DNA from 2 places in the Pantoea sp. sgz302252 genome. Region 2 is predicted to be linked to the other one. Evidence: predicted binding sites of a transcription regulator. Region 2 holds the regulator's gene; the other holds the start of a gene.

Region 1 (8,133 bases), on a different contig from region 2:
CATCGCTTCCAGACGCAGCAACATGGCTTCAATCATCGGCTGCGGCGTGTGCAGGACATGGCTGAGCTGTTGCACTTCCATTCGTCCTTGTAGTGCCAGCAGATCTCGCAGTTCAATCATCGAAGCCATGGTGCATTCCTTAGTGGCAGTCGCCAGCCGGGCTGTTACAGCAGCTTTCTACCGTTTTGCGAGTCGCCAGCAAATTCACATTCACCCGGCTACGAGCGCGGCGTAACAGGCCAATCACCACAACGTTGAACAGCACCACGGCCAGAATACAGACCAGGCTGTAACGCGGATGCTGCTGGAAGCTGCTGACCTGATAGAACACAGTAGAGAGCGAATACGCGATATTAAGCCCCCACAATACCGAGAAGCCCATCCAGCCACGGCTCGACTCACGGGAAATCGCGCCCATCACTGAAATGCAGGGGATATAAAGCAGAACGAAAATCAGGTAGCTGTAGGCCGCCGCGGCGCTGCCAAATTTGCTGCTCATCACGCCCATTGCGCCGGTCGCCATTTCACCATCGCCTTTGCTGGCTTCAATCGGGTTAGCCAGCACGCTCAGGCTGAAGGTGTCTTTCAGGCTCTGCCAGGTTTCCCCTGCGGCGGCACCCAGTTCATCCAGCACGTTAAACGTTGCCGGGTCGAACGCTTCCTGCTGGATATTTTCGGCGGTGTACAGCGTGTTCAGCGTACCGACCACCACTTCTTTAGCCATCGCGCCCGTGAACAGGCCAACTGTTGCCTGCCAGTTATCTTCATGCACGCCAATCGGCTTGAACAGCGGGGTTATCACGCGGCTGACCGAGGCCAGTGCGGAATCGTTGATATTGTCCGCCGCTTTACCGCTCAGCGTGAAGCTGTTCAATGCGCTGAGGAAGATGCTGACAATCACAATTACTTTACCTGCACGCAGGACAAAGCCTTTCAGGCGCTGCCAGGTTTGAATAATCAGGCTTTTCAGATGCGGAACGTGATAGACCGGCAACTCCATCACAAACGGTGAGGCTTCCCCGCGCATGATGGTGTGCTTGAGCATCAGGCCCGTCAGGATAGCCATCACGATGCCCAACACATACAGCGAGAAGACCGTCAGCGCGCCTTGCTGCCCAAAAAAGGCCGCTGCAAAAACAGCGAAGATGGCCAGGCGTGCGCCACAGGACATAAACGGCGCCATCATGATGGTCATCAGACGCTCACGCGGGGCATCCAGCGTGCGTGCGCCCATCACAGACGGCACGTTACAGCCAAAGCCGACAATCAGCGGCACGAAGGATTTGCCCGGCAACCCCAGCGACTGCATCAGGCGGTCCATCACGAACGCCGCACGCGCCATATAACCGGAATCTTCAAGGAACGAGAGGAACAGGTACATCATGCCGATTTGTGGCACCAGCGGCAGCACGGTGTTGATCCCGCCGCCAATCCCCTGAGCGAGGAAAATAGTCAGCCATTGCGGGAAGTGCAGGATGGCGCCAATCCACTGAATGCCGTGAATAAAGATAGCGACCGAACCGCCGTCAAAAATCGGCTGCAGCGCCCCGCCAATGTTGATCGCCAGCAGGAACATTAAGTACATGACGAACAGGAAAATCGGCAGACCGAGGAAACGGTTAAGAATGATTTTATCCACCGCCGTGGTGAACCGGCTCGGTTCGGCGGTAAGGGTGTTGCTGACCACGTCGCACACGGCGGCGATGGTTTGATAACGGGCATCGGCGATGTGCAGCGCCGGATCGTCCATTTCGGTTTTCAGCCGAGCTTCTGCCACTTCGAGTTGCTGCGCGGCTTCACCGGCGTAATTGCGGCTATAAATATCGCCTTCCAGCATTTGCAGGCCTAACCAGCGGCGCTGCTTTAACGGCATTTCCGGGCTGATGGCCTGCGCCAGCCAGTCGGCTTCACGCAGCAGCGGTTTGGCGTAATGCACCAGCTCGATATCGTCGTTGGCCTGATGGCGGTCGATGCTCATCTTCAGGGCTTCAATGCCGCGGCCACGGGTCGACACCAGCGGAATAACAGGGCAGCCAAGACGTGCAGCCAACGCATCCACTTCAATGCGAATGTGTTGCTTCTCGGCGATATCCAGCATGTTCAGCGCCACGATGCAGGGAATGCCCAGCTCCAGCAGTTGCAGCGTCAGATACAGGTTGCGCTCAAGGTTGGAAGCATCCACCACGTTAATCAGCAAATCGGCATCGCCACTGAGGATGTAGTGGCAGGCAATTTGCTCATCCAGCGAGGTTTGTGAAGAAATTGTGGTCAGCGAATAGGTGCCGGGCAGGTCAACCAGCGTCACCTGATGGTCGGTGGTGCTGAACTGGCCTTCTTTACGCTCAACGGTGACACCCGCCCAATTCCCGACTCGCTGGCGCGCGCCCGTTAACTGATTAAATAAAGTCGTCTTTCCTGAGTTGGGGTTGCCAATTAAGCCAAGGGTTAATTTTTTCATAGGAATAAACTCGCTGTCTCTGGCAGGCATTAACGGCTAAGCGCTTCTGTTTCAATCAGCGCCAGGTCTTTTTTGCGTAATACGAGGCTGACTCGGCGAGTTTCAATATGGACAGGATCGCCAAGAGGGGCGACGCGAACCACATGAAAAGAAGACCCAGGCAACATGCCAAGGGAAAGTAATTTTTGCCGGTAAGCCGGGCTAATCTCTGCTGAGAACCCGGTAATTTTCCACATACTGTCTGGAGTGAATTGCATAAGACCTGCTTTGTTTGCTAGCCGATTAACTCTTCATTCGCGCACAGTGGCGGATGAAACCAACGATGATGCCAACAGGGAAAGGATAAAATATCAACAATGACGATGATAATGAGAATGGTTTCCGTCTTCAATCCATAAACTGTGACCGAATGTTGAAACGGGGCTTAATTCACAGGACTTTTGACATGGCTCAATATTTAGCGCGCTTGCGGGTGTTTACGGAAGAGTGCAGTTGTTACCAGAATGAAAATAAGTGCGAGCAGAATTCGGGAAAGGGTAAAAATATCTGTCTTGCGACTAAAAAGGCCCCCGGAAATAAGAGGGCCTGAACAGAGAAAAATTATTTCTTCTTAAGGGCGGCAGCCAGCGCGTCCATCATGGCGCTGTTGCCTGCTGGCTGAGTTTCACGTCCGCGTGGTTTTGCCGCTTTCGCGGCTGGACGGTTGTTTTGCTCACGTCCGCCACCGCTGCCACGACGGGAATTCGTGTCGCCAGGTTGTTCGTCCAGACGCATGGTCAACGCGATACGCTTACGTTGCAAATCCACTTCCAGTACTTTCACTTTGACGATATCGCCCGCTTTCACCACGGTGTGCGGGTCTTCAACGAACTTGTCCGCCAGTGAAGAGATGTGCACCAGACCATCCTGATGCACGCCGATATCGACAAACGCGCCAAAGTTAGTGACGTTGGTCACCGCACCTTCCAGCACCATGCCCGGCAGCAGGTCGTTCATGGTTTCCACGCCGTCGGCAAACTTCGCGGTTTTGAACTCCGGACGCGGGTCACGGCCCGGTTTTTCCAGCTCTTTGATGATGTCGGTCACGGTCGGCAGGCCGAAGCGCTCATCGGTGAAATCTACCGCTTTGATGTTGCGCAGTTCGTTGCCGTTGCCCATCAGGTCTTTCAGCGCCTGCTGAGTGGCTGCCAGAATGCGCTCCACAACAGGATACGCTTCCGGGTGAACCGTGGAGGCATCGAGCGGGTTATCGCCGTGGTTGATACGCAGGAAGCCCGCACACTGTTCAAACGCTTTTGGCCCCAGACGGCTGACTTTCAGCAACTGCTGACGGTTCTGGAACTGACCGTTCTCGTCACGCCAGGACACGATATTCTGCGCCATCATGCGAGTCAGGCCTGCGACGCGTGTCAGCAGCGGAACGGAAGCCGTATTGAGGTCAACGCCGACGGCGTTCACACAGTCTTCTACCACCGCGTCCAGCTTACGTGCGAGCTGAGTCTGGCTGACATCGTGTTGATACTGGCCCACACCGATGGATTTCGGATCGATTTTCACCAGCTCTGCCAGTGGATCTTGCAAGCGGCGTGCGATAGAGACCGCACCACGAATAGACACGTCGAGATCCGGGAATTCCAGCGCCGCCAGTTCAGAGGCGGAATAAACTGACGCGCCTGCTTCACTGACGATAACTTTCTGCGCGGTGACTTTCGGGAACTGCTTCTGCAGGTCGAGGAAGAAACGCTCGGTTTCACGCGAAGCCGTGCCGTTACCAATCGCTACCAGTTCAACATTGTGCTTTTCGCACAGTGCGGCAACCGCGACAGCGGCTTTTGCTGCCTGGCCGGTGTGAGGATAAATGGTGTCCGTCGCCACCAGTTTGCCGGTGCCATCCACAACGGCGACTTTTACGCCGGTACGCAGGCCGGGATCGAGGCCCATGGTGGCTTTCAGGCCAGCAGGGGCAGCCATCAGCAAGTCGTGCAGGTTACGGGCGAAGACGTTAATCGCTTCGTCTTCCGCACGTTCGCGCACGGTGCCCATCAGTTCGGTTTCGAGGTGCATCAGCACCTTGATGCGCCACGTCCAGCTCACCACGCCTTTACGCCAGCTGTCTGCCGGAGCATTGTTCAGACGCAGACCCAGATGGTCGGTGATGATTTGTTCGCAGTAGCTCTCTTTCGGCGGCTCATCAAACTGCGGATCGGCGTTCAGGGAAAGCTGCAAAATCCCTTCGTTGCGACCGCGGAACATCGCCAGCGCGCGGTGAGAGGGCACGCCGGAAATCGGTTCGTGATGATCGAAGTAATCGCGGAATTTCGCGCCTTCTTCCTCTTTGCCGCTGACGACCACGGCCACCAGATGGGCGTTCTTCCAAAGATATTCACGAACTTTCGCCAGCAGCTGCGCGTCTTCAGCAAAGCGCTCCATCAGAATGTAGCGTGCGCCATCCAGCGCGGCTTTGGTGTCGGCCACGCCGTTATCGGCATTGATAAATTTGGCGGCTTCCGTTTCCGGATCGTGCGACGGCTCGTTCCACAGCAGATCGGCCAGCGGCTCAAGGCCTGCTTCAATCGCAATCTGCCCGCGGGTGCGGCGCTTCGGTTTGTACGGAAGATATAGGTCTTCCAGCTCGGTTTTGCTCAGCGTGCCGTTAATGGCTTTTGCCAGTTCGTCCGTCAGCTTGCCCTGATCGTCAATCGACTTAAGAATCGACTGGCGACGCTCTTCCAGTTCGCGAAGATAGCCAAGACGAGTCTCCAGATTACGCAGCTGGGTATCGTCCAGCCCGCCGGTGACTTCCTTACGATAACGTGCAATAAACGGCACGGTGTTCCCTTCATCAAGCAGACGAACGGCAGCTTCTACCTGTTCGTTTCTGGCCTGAAGTTCACCCGCAATAATGCGGCAGAGCGAATCATTCATCATGGCTTTTATCATCTGGTTGTTCGAAAAACAGGGGGATAGTTATACGGATTGACTGATGAAAATGCCAGTTATCCGTGCGCCTATCAGAGTGTTCCAGGCGAGTTATTTGACGTACTCGATCTCGTTGACATACCAGGTCGCCTCGCCGCCAGGCGTCTGCACCAGCGCCAGATCGCCGACTTCTTTTTTCAGCAGCGCGCGGGCCATTGGAGAATCGATCGAGATGTAATCTTTGCGACCAAAAATCTCGTCATAACCGACAATGCGAAAGCGCTTCACATCGCCGTCGTCATTTTCAATTTCGACCCACGCGCCGAAGAACACTTTGCCTTCCTGCTGCGGGGAATAATCGACAATCTTCAGATTTTCCAGGCACTTTGTGAGATAACGTACCCGACGGTCAATTTCACGCAGACGCTTTTTGTTGTACTGATAGTCAGCGTTTTCACTGCGATCGCCCAGGCTCGCGGCCCAGGTCACCTTTTTGGTGACTTCAGGACGCTCTTCACGCCAGAGGGTGTCCAGCTCTTTTTTTAACTTCTCATACCCTTCTCGGGTGATTAGCGGCGTTTTCATAGTAATGCTACCTTGTGACTACCTGCTCTTGCGCACATTTTGCCTCAAAGTCTCAGTGAATTGGCTAAAAAATAGTTTTCTGTGATGAAATGTACAGATAAGCTGCTGTTAAATATGCTTTGTAACAATTTAGGCTAGAATTTATACCAGATTTAACTGGAGCGTAGCGTAGGCTTTTTTGAGAATACGCACTCTGATTGTTGCGAATCTTCTGGGAGTAAAACCAATGCAAGAGAATTATAAGATTCTTGTTGTGGATGACGACATGCGCCTGCGTGCGCTGCTCGAACGTTATCTGACCGAGCAAGGCTTCCAGGTTCGAAGCGTAGCCAACGCCGAACAGATGGACAGGCTGTTAACCCGTGAATCCTTCCACCTGATGGTGCTGGATTTGATGCTGCCTGGCGAAGATGGCCTGTCTATTTGCCGCCGCCTGCGTAGCCAGAGCAACCCGATGCCGATCATCATGGTGACGGCGAAAGGGGAAGAAGTTGACCGTATCGTGGGCCTGGAAATCGGTGCCGACGACTACATTCCTAAGCCCTTCAACCCTCGTGAACTGTTGGCGCGTATCCGTGCCGTGCTGCGTCGTCAGGCGAACGAACTGCCAGGCGCACCTTCGCAGGAAGAAGCGGTTATCGCCTTCGGTAAATTCAAACTGAACCTCGGCACGCGTGAGATGTTCCGTGAAGATGAGCCAATGCCATTGACCAGCGGTGAGTTCGCGGTCCTCAAGGCGCTGGTCAGCCATCCGCGTGAACCGCTGTCTCGCGACAAGCTGATGAACCTGGCGCGTGGCCGTGAATATTCGGCCATGGAGCGTTCCATCGACGTACAAATTTCCCGTCTGCGCCGCATGGTGGAAGAAGATCCTGCGCATCCGCGTTACATTCAGACCGTTTGGGGTCTGGGCTACGTGTTCGTGCCGGACGGTTCTAAAGCATGAGGCGAATGCGCTTCTCACCACGAAGTTCATTTGCCCGCACGCTGCTTCTCATCGTCACCCTGCTGTTCGTCAGCCTGGTGACGACCTATCTTGTGGTGCTGAACTTCGCGATTTTGCCGAGCCTTCAGCAGTTCAATAAGGTTCTGGCCTACGAAGTTCGTATGCTGATGACCGACAAGTTGCAGCTTGAAGACGGCACCCAGTTAGTGGTGCCGCCGGCTTTTCGTCGTGAGATTTACCGCGAGCTGGGCATTTCGCTCTACTCCGATGAAGCAGCGGAAGACGCAGGCTTACGCTGGGCGCAACATTACGAATTCCTTAGCCAGCAGATGGCGCAGCAGCTGGGTGGCCCAACCGAAGTTCGCGTTGAGGTTAACAAAAGCTCGCCGGTGGTGTGGCTGAAAACCTGGTTGTCACCCAACATCTGGGTGCGCGTTCCGCTGACAGAAATCCATCAGGGCGACTTCTCGCCGCTGTTCCGCTATACCCTGGCGATTATGCTGTTGGCGATAGGCGGCGCGTGGCTGTTTATCCGAATACAAAACCGACCCCTTGTCGATCTCGAACATGCTGCCTTGCAGGTCGGGAAAGGCATCATTCCGCCGCCGCTGCGTGAGTATGGCGCGTCGGAGGTGCGGTCGGTCACGCGAGCCTTTAACCATATGGCGGCAGGCGTGAAACAGCTTGCCGATGACCGTACGTTGTTAATGGCGGGTGTGAGCCATGATTTGCGTACGCCGCTGACCCGCATTCGTCTGGCGACAGAGATGATGGGTGAAGAGGACGGCTATCTCGCGGAATCCATCAACAAGGATATCGAAGAGTGTAACGCTATCATCGAGCAGTTCATCGACTACCTGCGCACAGGCCAGGAGATGCCAATGGAACTGGCAGACCTCAATGCCGTGCTGGGTGAAGTGGTGGCTGCGGAAAGCGGTTACGAGCGTGAGATTGAAACCGAAATGCAGGCAGGTGAAATTCCTGTGCGGATGCATCCGTTGTCGATCAAACGTGCCGTTGCCAACATGGTGGTGAACGCCGCTCGCTACGGCAATGGCTGGATAAAAGTCAGCAGCGGCAGCGAACCGAACCGCGTGTGGTTCCAGGTGGAAGACGACGGTCCAGGCATTAAACCTGAACAGCGCAAACACCTGTTCCAGCCGTTCGTTCGCGGTGACAGCGCACGCAGCACCAGCGGCACAGGCCTGGGTCTGGCGATTGTGCA
Region 2 (8,133 bases):
CTGGTATTACAGCTTATCAATTCATGAAAGAGAGTGTAGACCGTTTGATTCTTATAGCTGAAAAAATAACTGTTGAAGATCCTAATGATATAGAGTCACGTCTTCACGGTAATTTTGTTAACAAAACGGATAGGAATGATGCTTCAGCTAACGTTACGGCCGATCAGACATATCTCTTGAATCCTGTATTTTACAATAGCACGCTGCGTATAAATATATGTCAAAATTTTGTATGCAAGCCGCTTACAGGAAAAAACTCCAGGGTATCTACACTTTGTCATGAACTTTCCCATTTTTATCGAAATGGTGCACAAGGTGAATATGGAGGGATGGGTACCGATGATATGCCAACTAAGGGAGGTTTTAATAATAATAAATCCTATGTGAAAAATGCTGATGCATTAAAAATTGAGCACAGTCAGTATGTGTTTAAAAATGCATATAATGTTGAAAGATATTTTGAGTTGACATCAGTTAGTGAAGATGTGTAGGGATAGTAGCATTTATAGATAACCGATTGGAAGCGGTATGTTTATCTGGAATGTTTTAATTGATCATTGAATAGTGGGTTGTGCCATGAATAATAATTCATATTTAATAAAAATAACAGCGGCGCTAATGTGTACCCTTCACTTTTCGTGTGCGCTTGCAAGTGAAGATGTTATTCTCCAAAAATACACATATGGATATCCTTATTCCAGTGAAGGACGGCGTAATAAGGCAATGACTGATCCTTTGCCTGGTGCGGATTTAACCCTGGATGGAAAGGTTGGGAAAATATATTCTTACTATAGTTTGAGCGAGGAAGGAAATAGCGTGATGCAAAAAAAGAAACATATTTATGCTCATCTTTTAGTTCAGAATAGAGGTCATGATATTGTTGCTAAGGTTGGTTTTTATAACCGAAGCCATCAGACATATTATATCCATAAAAGTAGGCTTGCTATAGATGATCCGGAGTTTTACCCTTTATATGGTCATGCATTTTCAATAGCTTCGGATGGCGTGAGTTCATATTACCTTGGTCATCGATGGCATTTTGATGATGAGGTTAATGAAAGTAGAGATGGATGGGAGGAAATTCCAGCAAGAAAAATTTATTCATTTACAATTAAATTGAACGCTGCATATGCATTCTTGCCAGGGAGACATCATTACAATATAGGTTCCTTAGAGTATTCTATCGTCAATAAGCAATGGTTTGTTGATCAGGAAATATACAAAAACCTCTTTTCAATTCTTGCGTTGACTTACTTTGATTGCCAGGTGAAAAAGGATGAACCCTATGTTCTGAAAGTTAATGAGTTGTGTACTTTAGATGATTCTTCTGACATTAGCATAGGAGAGTTTTTATATAATTTAGATTTTCATGGCTTTGATCCCAATAATTATTTTGAGATAAGAACTAATCAGATTGTGATTGACATAGATGGAGATAAGCTAACATCGCCTTATGATGACACTGAGGGTGGTGGTCGATGAAGAGAAAAATATTTAATGCTAAACAAAATATTTATGTAGGTAAGTGAAATGAAAAATATAATAATAAATGGAAAGAAAAACCCACCAGCACATCTCTGCTGGTGGGTTTTATACTACGGATACTGATTATTTATCAGTATCGTCGTGTGCATGTTCATCTTCACGGCAGTCGCCTTCTGCGCAGTGACCGTAAAGATACAAGCTGTGGTTGGTCAGACGAATGCCGTGTTTAGTGGCGATTTCGCGCTGACGCGCTTCAATGGAATCATCACTGAATTCAATCACCTTGCCACAGTCGAGGCAAATCAGGTGATCGTGATGATGTTGTTGTGTCAGTTCGAAAACAGATTTACCGCCTTCGAAATTGTGGCGGGTGACAATGCCGGCGTCGTCGAACTGGTTCAGAACGCGATAAACCGTTGCCAGACCAATTTCTTCGCCCATGTCGATAAGGCGTTTATAGAGGTCTTCCGCACTGACATGGTGATTGTCCGGCTCCTGAAGCACTTCCAGAATTTTTAAACGAGGAAGCGTGACTTTCAGGCCGGCCTTCTTCAATGCGGTATTGTTGTCAGTCATGCGGAATCAGTCCTGTTGCTATACGATACACTTCCTTATCAGGAAGCATTACTAAGAATGAATTCAGGATAATGCGTCTCATTATAGAACTGTCAACCTTAAATGAAAACCGCAATCCCTGAGCAAAGTATGCTTTTCAAAAACGAGGCGTCCGGCAAAGCGAAACCTCAGACCTCGTCAAAACAGTGGACATTGTACAGACATGCGGCCAAAAGTTAAAAATTTGTAGCGATTAATTTGATTGCTTTTAGCTATTAATGTCACACAACCTATCGCTAATACGGCGCAACGCAGGCGCTGCGCCGTCACCCAATCAGGCGTTTTTAATCTCTTCGAGGTGCAGCTCTTCAGAAATCTGCTTAACCCATTTCTCAACACGCTCTGCGGTCAGTTCTGGTTGACGGTCTTCGTCAATCGCCAGACCGACGAAGTGATCGTCATCAGCCAGGCCTTTAGAGGCTTCAAAATGATAGCCCGCCGTTGGCCAGTGGCCGACGATAGTTGCGCCGCGTGGTTCAATGATGTCCCGGATTGTGCCCAGTGCGTCACAGAAGTACTCTGCGTAGTCTTCCTGGTCACCGCAGCCGAACAGCGCGACCAGCTTGCCGTTGAAGTCTACCTCTTCCAGCGTTGGGAAGAAGTCGTCCCAGTCACACTGCGCTTCACCGTAATACCAGGTCGGAATACCCAGCAGCAGAATATCGAACCCTTCGAGATCTTCTTTGCTGCTCTTGGCAATGTCATGCACTTCAGCAACGTCTTTCCCAAGCTGCTTCTGAATCATCTTCGCGATATTTTCGGTATTGCCGGTGTCGCTGCCGAAGAAAATGCCTGTAATTGCCATGAGTAAAATAACCTCTTGAAACGTATTGAAATGGTGGTGGAATGTTGCCCACAGATAAAGGCAATGATAGCAGGAGGTGAAGTGCGCGGAAACAGCAAACGCGCTGGACTGCACTCTCTGCTACATGAAAGTGACGTTTTGCTGGATTTTCAGACAAGTTCCTGGCGATGCAGAGCGGCCAGTTGTTGCATCAACATCTCTTCGATGAGTTCGCTGCGGCTCATGTTTCTGGCGTCAGCCAGTTCATTCAGCGCATCAACGGCGTCGTTATTGAGCTTCAGCTCAACTCGCTTGAGACCTTTACTCTTGTCACGTTTAAGCTGATTACGCTTATTAATGCGTAACTGTTCGTCGCGTGAGAGCGGATTGGTTTTCGGCCTTCCCGGGCGACGCTCATTTGCGAACAAATCTAATGTCGTTCGGTCCGTTTGTTCTTTTGCCATGATTCAGAGTGACTTCGGGGAAACAAGCCGCCGGACGACAGGCCCGGCGCAGATAGCGCGCAATCATACATCAGCGAACCCCACACGCCAACGCCGTGAGCCACATTGGCGTGCGGTCGCTCGCATTTTAATCATTCAGCCAGATATCGGCGAATGGCGCGGAGCACAGCGTCCGGTTTTTCGGCATGCACCCAGTGTCCTGCGCCTGCAATAATATGCGCTCGGGCTTGCGGGAACTGAGAGAGCAAATCATCGCGATACTCTGGCGTGACGTACGGTGAGTTTCCGCCAGGAATGAACAGGGCAGGGTGATCCCACGCAGGAACAGTCTGCCAGCCAACAATATTGGCATACTGATCCCACAAGACGGGCACGTTAAAGCGCCACGCGCCCTCGACAAACGACTTCAGCAGAAACTGAATCACGCCTTCTTCATTAAGATGCTCGCGCATCACTTCAGCGGCTTTTTGACGCGTTGCCACGCCCGCTTCGGTCACGGCGTTAATGGCCGCAAAAATCTCATCGTGACGACGGACGTGATAATCCACGGGGGCGATGTCGATAGCGACCAGCTTATCCACGCGATTCGGCGCTAACGCCGTGAAGGCCATCACCGCTTTTCCGCCCATTGAATGACCCATCAGCGTGGCTTTTTCAATGTTATGGGCATCAAGGGTGTCTAAAAGATCCTGAGCCATCGCGGAATAAGTCATTTCAGATGAACGCTCTGACTGGCCGTGATTGCGCATATCAACTTGCAGGATGTCATGGTCGCTCACGAGGTCTCGGGCGAGGATCCCTAAGTTATCCAGACTCCCAAAAAGGCCGTGTACCAGGACGATGGGAGAATTATTGTGCGGGTTTTGTGCAGTTTGCGCTCGGGTATGTAAATTCATGGCAAAGTTCTTTTTTTCGCTTCGTCGGGTTAGGGTATCATGTTGAACATTCTGCCACCCGGCTGCAACACTCAGTAGTCGTCTGAGTTTTTGCCGACACGCTATCCGCTGTTGGGTTTTGACTTTATAATCCCAACGACTTGTATTCAGAAAAGATATCTCACTGGATTAAGATGAAAACGATCGAAGTTGATGACGAACTCTATGCCTTTATCGCTAGCCACACCCGGCACATCGGCGAGAGCGCATCCGACATTTTGCGGCGCATGCTGAAATTTTCCGCTGCCTCGCAACCCGCAGCAACCGTGGTCAAAGACACGCCGGTTCAGCCTGCTGCACCGGTCGTCGCCGCCGTGAAAAAAGTCTCATCCCGAAAAGAGAACGTTCGCGCGGTGCGTGAACTGCTGCTTTCTGATGAATACGCCGAGCAAAATAAAGCGGTTAACCGCTTCATGCTGGTGCTGACTACACTTTACTCCTTAGACAGCAAGGCATTTGTTGAGGCCACCGAGTCACTGCATGGTCGTACGCGTGTTTACTTCGCCGCTGATGAAGCGACGCTGCTGAAAAACGGCACGCACACCAAGCCAAAGCAAGTGCCTCAGACGCCGTACTGGGTCATTACCAATACCAATACTGGCCGTAAATGCAGCATGGTTGAGCACATCATGCAGTCAATGCAGTTCCCCGCGGAATTGATTGAAAAGGTTTGCGGCACAATCTAACCCTTGCATAAGAAGGACCAGGCAATGGCAACTCATAACCGTGCGGGTCAGCCTGCACAGCAGAGTGATTTGATTAACGTCGCCCAACTGACGTCTCAGTACTATGTGCTGAAGCCGGAAGCAGGCAACGCAGAACACGCAGTGAAATTCGGCACGTCCGGACACCGCGGGAGCGCAGCTCGCCATAGTTTTAACGAACCGCATATTCTGGCGATTGCCCAGGCGATTGCGGAAGAACGTGCGAAAAATGGCATCACCGGGCCATGCTACGTGGGTAAGGATACTCACGCCTTGTCTGAGCCGGCGATCATTTCCGTACTGGAAGTCCTGGCTGCGAACGGCGTGGACGTGATTGTGCAGGAAAATAACGGCTACACCCCAACGCCTGCCATCTCGAATGCCATCCTGGTTCATAACAAAAAAGGGGGCCCACAGGCCGATGGGATCGTGATTACGCCGTCCCATAACCCGCCGGACGATGGTGGCATCAAGTACAATCCACCGAATGGCGGCCCGGCTGATACCAACGTCACCAAAGTGGTGGAAGACCGCGCGAACGCACTGATGGCGGATGGCCTGAAAGGGGTGAAACGCCTTTCACTGGATGCAGCGTATGCGTCTGGTCATATTAAAGAACAAGATCTGGTGCAGCCGTTCATTGAAGGCCTGGCCGATATTGTTGATATCAAAGCGATTCAGAAAGCGGGCCTGAAGCTGGGCGTTGATCCGCTGGGCGGTTCCGGGATCGAATACTGGAAACGCATTGCCGAGTTCTACAAACTCGATCTGACCATTGTGAACGATCATGTCGATCAGACTTTCCGCTTTATGCACCTCGATAAAGACGGTGCGATCCGTATGGATTGCTCCTCTGAGTGTGCGATGGCGGGGCTGCTGGCACTGCGTGATAAGTTCGATTTGGCTTTCGCCAACGACCCGGACTATGACCGTCACGGCATCGTCACGCCGGCTGGCCTGATGAACCCGAACCACTATCTGGCTGTGGCTATCAATTACCTGTTCCAGCATCGCCCGCAGTGGGGCAAAGAGGTTGCGGTGGGCAAAACGCTGGTCTCTTCCGCAATGATTGACCGCGTGGTTAACGACCTTGGCCGTAAACTGGTGGAAGTGCCGGTAGGCTTCAAATGGTTTGTTGACGGCTTGTTTGACGGCAGCTTCGGCTTCGGCGGCGAAGAGAGTGCGGGCGCGTCATTCCTGCGCTTCGACGGCACGCCGTGGTCAACCGATAAAGACGGCATCATCATGTGTTTGCTGGCCGCAGAGATCACCGCAGTCACTGGCAAGAACCCGCAGCAGCATTACGATGAGCTGGCTGCACGTTTTGGTGCGCCAAGCTACAACCGTTTGCAAGCTTCTGCAACGTCCGCACAGAAAGCGGCGCTGTCTAAACTTTCCCCAGAAATGGTGAGCGCTAACACGCTGGCCGGTGACCCAATCACCGCACGCCTGACCGCAGCGCCGGGTAACGGTGCTTCCATCGGCGGCCTGAAAGTGATGACCGAGAACGGCTGGTTCGCGGCTCGTCCATCCGGCACCGAAGACGCCTACAAAATTTACTGCGAAAGCTTCCTCGGCGCGGAACACCGTAAGCTGATTGAGAAAGAAGCCGTAGAGATTGTTAGCGAAGTGCTGAAAAACGCCTAGGTTGATCTGTTTTGAAAAGCCATCTCCAGATGTAATGCAGATCAATTAAAGAATAGAGTTGCAATGAAAGGGTTCATATTTGCCATGAACCCTTTTTTAATGGAATTTGACAGCTTCTCGACATCACCAATGTCACTTCGCCGTTTCGCACCACAGGCATCGTTATATAACAGGTACATATTTCCCATTTATCAATGAAAATATTGGTGCAAAATAACCTAAGCACTCATCACCATCTTCATCAACACACTTATATGTTAGCGGTGAGTATTCTGGATTTGTTTTGTTATACATTTTAACCATACGACCTTGATTCATAACTTTGATATCATAATCGCTCCATTTAATTGGTAGTATTGTAATTTTTTTCACCTCAATGTCTTCCTTAGGATACTGTGAAAACAAAATATCTTCTATGCTTTCTCCTGTTGTTTTAGACCATGCATCCAGTGCCACACCACTAATTTCTTTTAATTTTCGTCGGTCCTGTTTGTTGATTACTTCAGCTAACTCACTATACGACGCTTTCAATTTTTGCATTTGAATATCATTTCCAGTAAATTTCTCAGACTCAACCCAAGCCCATTTAGGGATACCATTTATCATTATTTTTTGCGAAAATTGATAGATTTCCATGTTTTTAGGGTAATAGTTGTCATAAAAATAATCAGAATCAATATGTCCTTCAGTTATTTGTTGGGCAATGATTTTTGAACGTATTATTGGATGGGTTTCATCTGGTGATGATGCAGGAATCCCCTGAGGGTTGATGTGTAATTTTATTGAAGAAATAATCTGTTTGTTATTCTCTTTGTCAAAACTCACTACATCCACATTACAACCCGAATCTTTAGTAAACTGCCTTTTTTCATCAAGAGTCTTAACTTTAGGGGAAAACCACCCTAAGGCACCCATTTCAAGAGTGATTTCGTTTTCACCGTTTTCCATCAAAATAAGGGAGTTTGTACTGGAAATTCCACCCCCCCGGCCATTAAAAGCAGATGTCCGGTTGTCAAACCCTGTTACACCATTAGTTTTGATGGCACAGAAAGCCTGCTCGATATTGAATAGGGTTCTGATTTTTACAGGTTGTTCACCTGCAAAAGCAAAAGTTGTTACCGTCATAATTGCTCCGATCAATATTATCATTAAAAAAAGCGGGTTATATCTCATAAACACTCCTTGTTCTCAGGTATAAGAATTATATTGCTTTCATTTATTCCAGTTAGGGTTAGACCCCATCGCCCAGGGTTCGTGTACAGGTGGTGAATAAGTTGGGGTCTGTAATACCCGTTCCTTACCATATAAGTTAGCCCTCAGCGGAGACTCTTCTCTGGTCAGCTGCTTGCACAACTGCCATTCTTTTTCTGTACCGTTCTCATGACGAGGGGATGATTTATTTTTTATCTTATCTTTCTGTTGTACATCTGCACTAAACTTAAAATGCCCTTTCACCCCATCATGGCATAACACCAAATCCAGCCCCTTTTCATGTGGAT

Evidence for each region. Region 2 encodes Fur, which represses iron uptake genes when iron is present. Its sites were predicted from a motif close to ATAATAATGAGAACNACTATCAA; they were not measured.
Region 1: the regulator Fur is predicted to act here: its motif matches at 2,821-2,843, upstream of feoA (ferrous iron transporter A).

What each region holds. Positions count from the first base shown of each region.
Region 1 covers NZ_JBLFJW010000024.1:32,447-40,579, forward strand. The annotation lists gene feoC ([Fe-S]-dependent transcriptional repressor FeoC) at 1-129, opposite strand, end outside; gene feoB (Fe(2+) transporter permease subunit FeoB) at 140-2,458, opposite strand; gene feoA (ferrous iron transporter A) at 2,488-2,715, opposite strand; gene ACLW56_RS17380 (Tex family protein) at 3,059-5,386, opposite strand; gene greB (transcription elongation factor GreB) at 5,489-5,962, opposite strand; gene ompR (two-component system response regulator OmpR) at 6,189-6,908, shown strand; gene envZ (two-component system sensor histidine kinase EnvZ) at 6,905-8,133, shown strand, end outside.
Region 2 covers NZ_JBLFJW010000035.1:50,858-58,990, reverse strand. The annotation lists gene ACLW56_RS21240 (hypothetical protein) at 1-491, shown strand, start outside; gene ACLW56_RS21235 (hypothetical protein) at 577-1,482, shown strand; gene fur (ferric iron uptake transcriptional regulator) at 1,609-2,061, opposite strand; gene fldA (flavodoxin FldA) at 2,375-2,905, opposite strand; gene ybfE (LexA regulated protein) at 3,055-3,348, opposite strand; gene ybfF (esterase) at 3,480-4,244, opposite strand; gene seqA (replication initiation negative regulator SeqA) at 4,418-4,969, shown strand; gene pgm (phosphoglucomutase (alpha-D-glucose-1,6-bisphosphate-dependent)) at 4,994-6,634, shown strand; gene ACLW56_RS21200 (hypothetical protein) at 6,797-7,807, opposite strand; gene ACLW56_RS21195 (hypothetical protein) at 7,847-8,133, opposite strand, start outside.